Regions from separate parts of the Neobacillus sp. MER 74 genome, predicted to be linked through region 4. Evidence: riboswitches for the same ligand, from Rfam matches in the RefSeq annotation. Region 4 holds a riboswitch; each other region holds the start of a gene.
What was found. Region 4 has a riboswitch for thiamine pyrophosphate ahead of tenI (thiazole tautomerase TenI). Riboswitches for the same ligand answer to the same signal wherever they lie in the genome.
Positions count from the first base shown of each region.

Region 1: linked by a shared signal. The riboswitch ahead of thiT (energy-coupled thiamine transporter ThiT) and the one ahead of tenI (thiazole tautomerase TenI) in region 4 are both predicted to bind thiamine pyrophosphate.
Region 2: linked by a shared signal. The riboswitch ahead of thiC (phosphomethylpyrimidine synthase ThiC) and the one ahead of tenI (thiazole tautomerase TenI) in region 4 are both predicted to bind thiamine pyrophosphate.
Region 3: linked by a shared signal. The riboswitch ahead of M3610_RS23045 (ABC transporter substrate-binding protein) and the one ahead of tenI (thiazole tautomerase TenI) in region 4 are both predicted to bind thiamine pyrophosphate.

Region 1 covers NZ_JAMAUV010000001.1:744,432-746,636, reverse strand. The annotation lists gene M3610_RS03705 (histidine kinase N-terminal domain-containing protein) at 1-482, opposite strand, end outside; TPP riboswitch at 699-807, shown strand; gene thiT (energy-coupled thiamine transporter ThiT) at 921-1,502, shown strand; gene M3610_RS03695 (FeoA family protein) at 1,689-1,913, shown strand; gene feoB (ferrous iron transport protein B) at 1,913-2,205, shown strand, end outside.
Region 2 covers NZ_JAMAUV010000004.1:49,293-51,497, reverse strand. The annotation lists gene thiC (phosphomethylpyrimidine synthase ThiC) at 1-922, opposite strand, end outside; TPP riboswitch at 1,068-1,182, opposite strand; gene M3610_RS08835 (efflux RND transporter periplasmic adaptor subunit) at 1,304-2,205, opposite strand, start outside.
Region 3 covers NZ_JAMAUV010000022.1:49,129-51,333, reverse strand. The annotation lists partial or broken gene M3610_RS23055 (transcriptional regulator) at 90-248, shown strand; gene M3610_RS23050 (hypothetical protein) at 415-567, shown strand; TPP riboswitch at 771-880, shown strand; gene M3610_RS23045 (ABC transporter substrate-binding protein) at 1,026-2,021, shown strand; gene M3610_RS23040 (MTH1187 family thiamine-binding protein) at 2,035-2,205, shown strand, end outside.
Region 4 covers NZ_JAMAUV010000012.1:37,716-39,920, forward strand. The annotation lists gene M3610_RS18575 (outer membrane protein assembly factor BamB family protein) at 1-763, shown strand, start outside; TPP riboswitch at 886-994, shown strand; gene tenI (thiazole tautomerase TenI) at 1,105-1,749, shown strand; gene thiO (glycine oxidase ThiO) at 1,733-2,205, shown strand, end outside.

The sequences.
Region 1 (2,205 bases), on a different contig from region 4:
CCAAGCAATGTTAATCGATCCTGATGTGTAGAATCAATGTGCATTGTTTTTTCTTCAATAATTTTGTTTTTTGCTTCTGAGTAATGGGATACAGCATAGTATAAAAATTTATCGAAACAAAAATTTACATTGTTTAATGCTTCCTGCATGGCTGCCCATGGAATCCCAGTAATGCTTAAATGGCTGTATAGAACTGTTCTGCCAAGATTAACATTATAAACAAAATCACCAAGGTTAATATCAGCCAAAACTCTTTCTTCCGATACTTCAATAGCAAGTTTTTCAATTATGTCTAAAAGGTCTTTTTCCGTCATTTTATGCATATTAAGTAAAACATCGAGCAGAGCCTCGCCGTTTTCGTGAATTTTTAACTTAAAAGGATCCGTATTAGTGGTAACAATGGCATTTTCCCAATCTTGAATTAATTTCTGTTTATTTTGATTGAAAAAATCAATTAAATCTGTTTGGTTTTCCGTGAACATGCCGTCTTCCCCCTATGTTATTGACAAAAAACTCCTTACTGTACTTATTCGAGACATAAATAGAAATACCTCCTTTATTTTAAAATAAAAGTCTTGAATTTTATTCATATAGTCTTAATTGCTGATTCGACTAGGTAATAATAACGATAAGAAAGTATATTTTCCTTGTAAATGTGAATAAAGAAGAGTATATTTTTTTCTATGGAAACAATTGAATACTTCCACAGGGGGAGCTGCTATTCTTGCGGCTGAGAGTGAACGGTTAAGTTCTGACCCTATGAACCTGTTAGTTAACACTAGCGTAGGGATGTGGTTTGCCGATTATGAAAGCAATGCAGACAATCCTTAGCGTCGTGCATTGCTTTTTTTGTTCTTTATTTTATTGCACATCTTGTAATAGGAAGACTTCTAACGAGTCCAAAAATTGGGGGAGACGTTGTGAATCAAAAAAGAAGCAACACATTATTTATCGCTGAGGTGGCAGTTTTTTCTGCTTTAGCTTATTTATTGGATTTTCTAGCCGGAATTCTATCTTTAAAGATATGGCCACAGGGAGGTTCGGTGTCAATTGCCATGGTACCTATCTTTTTAATTGCTTATCGTTGGGGGATAAAAGGGGGCTTGTTAACAGGATTTTTACTAGGTTTATTGCAGGTTATCCTTGGATTCGCTCAAGTATACACATTCTTACAAGGATTTATTGATTATTTTCTTGCCTTTTCAGTTGTAGGGTTAGCGGGTGTCTTTACTGGTCTGGTGAAGGAGGCGATATCCAAAAATGAAAAAGGTAAGTGGATGACATATGTTATTATCGGTGCATTCTTAGGAAGTGCCTTAAGATACATCTGCCATGTTATTTCTGGCATCGTGTTCTTCGGTGAATATGCGCCAAAGGGGCAGCCGGTGGCCATTTACTCACTCCTATATAATGGAACATTCATGCTGCCAAGCTTCATCATCAGTGCAATCATTATCATCATTGTAATGAGTGCGGTACCAAAGAGATTATTTTCAAAATAACATTTATTAGTAATACGAATGGAAAAGGGCTTCAAGCTCTTTTCTATTTTTTTTATAAAGCGATTGTCGTTGATTCATGAAAATTCTTCAAACTTTTGACAAATTTATTAAGCTTTTTATCTCAAAAAAAGTGTTAAAATACAAGAAAGATAATCATTCTCAATTAGTGGAGATAGGGTGATATACATGTTTGGTTCATTAAAAGTAGGAGATAAAGGGAAAATTATTGATATTTCTCTTGTAGGTCACCTGGTACAAAGACGATTACTTGACTTAGGGATTACTGAAGGCTCTGAAGTGTGTGTAAAGTGTGTCATGCCATTTGGCGGTCCAATTATGATTGAATCTTGCGGACAATGTGTGGGTATTCGCCGTAGAGAAGCAGTTCGAATGAAAGTGGAGAGAATATAATGGACATCGCACTTATTGGAAATCCTAATACTGGGAAAACTTCATTATTTAATAATCTTACAGGTTCCTATGAGTATGTTGGTAATTGGAGCGGTGTCACCGTTGAAAAAAAAGTTGGTGTTTTTAAAAATAATATTGGTCATTTGACTGATTTACCTGGTGTGTATACACTTAATCCCTTATCGAAGGATGAAGGGGTAGTTACATCCTTCTTTCTTAATGAATCAGTGGACCGCCTGCTAAATATATTAGATGCTTCACAATTAGAACGAAATTTACATCTAACTTTGCA
Region 2 (2,205 bases), on a different contig from region 4:
TTGCCGTTAGTGGAACATATCGTAAAAGAACACCGGCATGAATGGTGAAGTAATCAACACCTTGCTCCGCTTGTTCAATCAAGGTATCACGGTAAACCTCCCATGTAAGATCTTCAGCAACACCATTTACTTTTTCAAGTGCTTGATAAATGGGGACGGTGCCGACAGGAACGGCTGAGTTTCGAATAATCCATTCTCTTGTTTTATGAATGTTTTTACCTGTTGATAGATCCATAATATTATCAGCACCCCAACGTGTCGCCCATGTCATTTTTTCAACCTCTTGTTCGATGGATGATGAAACAGCAGAGTTACCGATATTCGCGTTGATTTTAACATGAAAATTACGTCCTATTATCATAGGTTCTGACTCTGGATGATTGATATTAGAAGGAATAATCGCTCGACCCTTTGCAACTTCATCACGCACAAATTCAGGTTTCATATTTTCCCTTATTGCGATGAATTCCATTTCAGGAGTAATAATTCCCTTTTTTGCATAGTGAAGCTGTGTAACATTTTTTCCTTTTTTTGCACGTAATGGTTTGCGCTTCAAACCCGGAAACACGTTATGATTGGCACGAGGATCTTTTTCATCCTTATACCCATTATCTACAGGCTTAATTTCTCGACCTTCATATTCTTCAACATCTGCCCGTTCATGGATCCATGTGCTTCGAATGGCAGGAAGGCCTTTTGAAATATCAACAGAATAATTCTGATCCGTATAAGGACCGCTTGTATCATATACGCGTATAGGAAGGTTTTCCTCTTCACCAAACGTTCCCGTTGTAGGGCTTAACTCAATTTCACGCATTGGTACTTTAATGTCGGATCTCGAGCCTGTTACATATACTTTTTTACTTCCTGGAAAACTAGACATGATGGAAATATTTTGTTCGTTTAATGCAGTCGTTGACATAATAAATCTCTCCTTTTTTTTTTGAATATAAAGGACGAGATACAGAACATAACAAGTAAATAAGCGTATAAAAGTACATCAAAAAGCCGGGACCATAAATGGTTGGACCCGGCTAAAATGTATGCAGAAGTATAGTTGCATCGAAGATTGTCTATTCTAACTTCCCCACGCTGGTATGATCCAGATCAGGTCCCAAGAGTCAAGAAACTTCAGCGTGTTTCTTTCTCAGCCCAACTTATTGGACACCCCTAGTTATTTATATTCAATTAAGCTACATTATATATGAGTATCGGTTAAAATGAAATACATAATATTAATTATAGTAATATAGTCGTGTTTCGATATTATGTTTAGGATGAACCATAATTTACCTGTAAAATACTAATCAAAAAGAGATGTACCAAGGCGAACAATCCAGGATGGGTTTTCTTCTATTTTGTCTTCTTCCTTTAAACCCTTAAGTATGGCAACCCATTTGCCTCCTTTTTGACCAGTTTCTACCTTTTGTTTCTGAATCTTTCCTTTTTTTTGTACATATACATAGGTGGATTTTCCAAAGCCCATGATGCTCGTTTCAGGAACTGCTAGCAACTGCTTTGACTGCACTACTACGTCTAGCATGGTATTGTAGCCAGGATATAGGCCCTTTTGTGAATCTAGACTTGCTTTAAAGGAATAGTATGGATTAGTTTCTTGTTGTATATCTTTATTCTTATTTGCATTTGTTTTATATGTAGGATAATCACTAACCTCCGAAATTTTTCCTTTCCATTTCTTATTGGCTACTACATTAGAAGTTACTGTAATAGATTGGCCTGATGTAATTTTTGCTTTTTCTGCTTCTGTTAGCTTTCCTTCAATTTGAAACGGATCATTTGAAGCGATTTGCATGATTGCTAGTTGCTGATTTTCTTTTGCTCGAAAACCTTGACCTACATTTTGGTTCAGGTTTGATATTACACCAGCAGTGTTGCTGATGACAGTTAATGTTTCGAGCTCAGATTTTAGCTTTTCAGCCTGCAACGTATATTTTTCTACTTTTAGATCTGCTGCAAGGAGCTCAGCTTTTACTTTATTTAGTTCAGCTTGAATTGACTGGATCGTGCTAGCTTTAGTAGCTATGTTAGCTATATCAACTGCATCAGTGGTATTGGTTGTATCAGTTGTATCAGTTGTATCAGTTGTATCAGTTGTATCTGTTGTAGTGGTTGTAGTGGTTGACTCAGCTTCTCGTATATCCTGCTCTAATGAAGTGATTTGCTCTTTCATCTGAGTAACACTTG
Region 3 (2,205 bases), on a different contig from region 4:
GTAGACCATTTTAAAATTCTACTTTTTTTCCAGAAGATGATGAGACCTTCTTCTAGAGTCATTTAAGAATTTGTTTCATAACCTTCTCAATCCTCAGGGAAAAGTCAGACTTTTGGAGGGCAGTCAAACAAGATAGAAGGCATGACACTTTAAAAGCCATAGCTATAAATGACTACATTTTTGCCGTGAATGAAGCGGTGAATAACAAGATGATGCATTATACTGGCGTCATGACAGAGGAGTCAATATTCTTATTAAAAAAAGCCAGACAAGATCGCTCTTCTGAGGTGACCAAATTTAAACTTAGATTCACACATACATACAACAAGAACGAGTTGCAATGGGAGATGTAAGGACGCTCCCGTTGCCATCGTCTATCCGTCCGGGACTTGGTATAAAAATGTAACCCCTGAAGTGGGAAACACAATTGTAAAGCGTCATCTGGCGGAAGGTCTTTGCCTTCAGGAGCATGCGATATCCAAGAAACTTCGTCCAATGTCGGAGGAGTTTGTTTCCATTGAGGATGTGACTTCTGAAGAAACAGGGACAGAGGAGCAAATAGGATAAGGTTCAATAGAAAAAGATGTTCCATTGGAATGGGGCATCTTTTTTGTATTAGTTGAAAGGATTGGATACAGGCCATTGCCAATTTGAAGTAGGTTCATACGTATACGGGAAAGGGAAGGCAGCTGTAAAGAAGCATAAATACATTAAATAAGTTGGCATTGACTGCCTTGACTGATATAATAGTAAAATAATAACTGAAAAACGATGAAATGTGGGGGAACCGGTGTTGCCGGTTGAGATTTAGTCCGTAAGACGATTACCCTTGGAACCTGATCTGGTTGATACCGGCGGAGGGAACATATTCTTAAACAATTAATTGTTTGCTGATATGCACTCAGGTTCTTTGCCTGAGTGCTTTATTTTATTTAAGCAAGTTTTTGCCCTCTAACTAACACTGAGGTTTCGCTCTATTTCATTTGTTTCACTTTAGATTTTATTTTACATATGGGGGATACAACATGAAGAAATGGCTAGTACTACTCCTTTCAGTCCTTCTAGTGACTGGATGCAGCAGCAAAAAAGAAACAGAAAACACAAAAGAAAAAAAACAGCCGCTTAAAAAGGTCTCAATTGTACTGGATTGGACTCCAAATACCAATCATACTGGATTATATGTAGCAAAAGAAAAAGGATTCTTTAAAAAAGAGGGCTTGGATGTGGATATTATCATGCCGGGCGAGTCCGGTGCTGATCAACTAGTAGCTTCTGGCAAGGCGCAATTTGGTGTTGGCTACCAAGAAGCAATTACCCAGGCACGTATACAAGGGGTGCCGCTCGTATCGATCGCTGCAGTGATTCAGCACAATACATCTGGATTCGCTTCACCTGTTGGCAAAAAGATTCAATCTCCGAAGGATTTTGAAGGAAAAACATACGGCGGATGGGGTTCGCCAGTCGAAAAATCTGTCATCACTTCTCTCATGAAAAAGGAAAACGCCGATGACAATAAGGTGAAAATCGTGAACATGGGGGATACGGACTTTTTTACGGCTGTGAAACGAGACATCGATTTTGCTTGGATTTACTATGGATGGACTGGTGTAGAAGCGGAGCTTCGAAATGAAAAGATTAATATGGTTTACTTAACAGATTACTCTGACAAACTGGACTACTATACACCTGTTTTAGAAACCAACGAAAAAATGATCGAACAAAACCCTGAAACGGTTAAGGCATTCGTAAAAGCCGCTGCCGAGGGCTATGAATTTGCGATTAAAAACCCTGATCAAGCTGCAGATATCCTGATTAAAGCCGCACCGGATTTAGATCCAAAGCTTGTAAAGAAGAGTCAAGAATGGTTGTCTCCGAAATATCGGGATGATGCAAAGGAATGGGGAATTCAAAAGCAAGAGGTTTGGGAAAATTATGCTCAATGGATGTATGAGAATAAGCTTCTTGACAAGAAATTAGATGCGAAAAAAGCATTTACAAATGAGTTTTTACCAAAACAATAGGGGGTAGAAAAACATGGCGAATACATTAATCAGCATTCAAATCATCCCGAAAACAACGAATGGCGAGGACGTTATTCCATACGTTGATGAAGCGATTAAAGTCATTGCTGAATCTGGTGTGAAATATGAGGTACACCCGTTAGAAACAACCATGGAAGGCGAACTCCACGAATTATTTTCGGTG
Region 4 (2,205 bases):
TGATGAAAGCGGCTGGGTAGTTCAGACTTGGTTAGGACGCTACTTGAAGGGGACAGCGAATTTTTATTGGGATGGAAAAAACAGCCGTGGCTTTAATGTAATCCGTGGAAATTACTATCCAATTGTAAAACTCACCGATCTTGCTGGGAATAAGAATGAATATACAGCACGTGACAAATCCATTCTGATTACAGAAGGTTTCGGTTTAACCTTGAAAAATTCCAACTTACGCTCGGCAGCCACCACTCAAAGCACCATCCTAACAACAATCCCTGCTGGTTCAGAAGTGGTGATAACTGGAGAAACGGGTGATTGGTATCAAATTGAGTACAGGATTATCAGTGCGGTTCTGAAAGGATATGTCTCCAAACCATTAATTAAAGTTCCATCCAATCAGGAGATTCAAGCAATCGAAAAGGCGAGGACAAGGACAAACGTCAATGTTAGAACCAATCCTGGAACTCAGTATGATACAAAGATTGTGCTTCCGATGAATACAGATATAAAAATTTATTCCGCAATCGGAGACTGGTATTCAATCGAATACAAGAAAGACAGCAGTACTTTGGATTCTGGGTATGTAGCAAAATTTACTGTAACCCTCCCAACGGTATCAACTGTTGTTTACACCGTTGTTGCGGGCGATTCTCTCTGGAAAATTGCCCAGAAGAATGGGGTTACGATTGACTCCATCGTTAAAGCCAATAACCTCGATCCTAATCAACCAATCTACATTGGCCAAAAACTAACCATAGTAAAATAATCCTTTTCCATGCATAGGTGAGAGATCAGAATATATGAAAGGTATAAAAAGAATTTATTTGACATTTCTAATCGACGTGTTAACATTATCCATGCAAGGGAATTTTTAAAAATGAATAGATAACAATCCGCTAGAGGTGCCTTTTTAAAGGGCTGAGATTGAAGTGATACTTCGGGACTCTATGAACCTGATCTGGGTTATACCAGCGTAGGGAAGTGGAAACATGGATATTTGAAGGATCATGTTTATATTTCAAATTATCAACCACTTTCTTATCAAAAGGAAGTGGTTTTTTGTTTTTCACTTTATTTCATTGAGCTTCAGATTCTGGATTATAGGGGGTGACTTGTATTTTAACTAGTGTTAAAGAGTTACATATTATATCCAATGGTCAAATGCCGATCGAGCAGCTATGTGAAATTGTCATGGATATTCATCCGTATGTAACCGCGATTCACTTACGCGAAAAACAAAAAACAGCGAGGGAACTTTTTCAAGCAGTGGAACTTCTAACAATGACAAACCTGCCGTTATTAAAGATTATCATCAATGATCGTGTGGATGTTGCCTTAGTTACAAAGGCTGGCGGGGTTCAATTAGCTTTTCATAGTTTAGATGCAGCCATTGTCAAAGGGAATTTTCCTCAGCTTAGGGTAGGAAGTTCCATCCATTCCTACGTGGAGGGACAAAAAGCAAAAGAAAAGGGTGCTGATTACGTCCTTTTCGGTCATGTCTTCCCTTCGCAATCAAAACCAGGAATGCCCCCTAGAGGTCTTGATGAATTATCAAGGATTACACAATTAGAGGTTCCGGTTATTGCCATTGGAGGCATAACTCCCGAGAATACAGGGCGGGTACTAGATGCTGGGGCAAAAGGAATCGCTGTCATGTCAGGAGTATTAGAAGCTCGCGATCCATTAGTAGCAGTAAAGGCTTATTTAAATGTATTAAGAGATGGAGATGGAACAAGTGGGAAATTCATTTGATGTTGCCATTATCGGAGGGGGGATTAACGGATCCTCTATTGCCTATCAACTATCAAAAATGGGCAAAAAAGTAATCATAATTGAGAAGGATAGATTGGCTTGCCAAGCTTCCAGTGCGGCGGCTGGTATGCTGGCAGCACAAGCGGAGATTGAACAAGATGGTCCTTTATTCCAATTGGCATTAAAGAGTCAAGCAATGTTTTCTACACTATCAAGTGAGTTATATGAATATACAGGAATTGATATCGAGTTTGTGAATAAAGGAATGCTGAAGATTGCAGAAACGGAAGAAATAGCAATAGAAGTAAAAAAACAGGTCAACTATCAAAGGAATTGGGATCCAATGATAAAATGGCTGGATTCAACGGAATTACTAGAAATGGAACCGTCTTTGGCACCAAGTGTTGTTGGAGGTATGTATCTCCCTAACGATGGACATGTGCAGCCAGCAAAGTT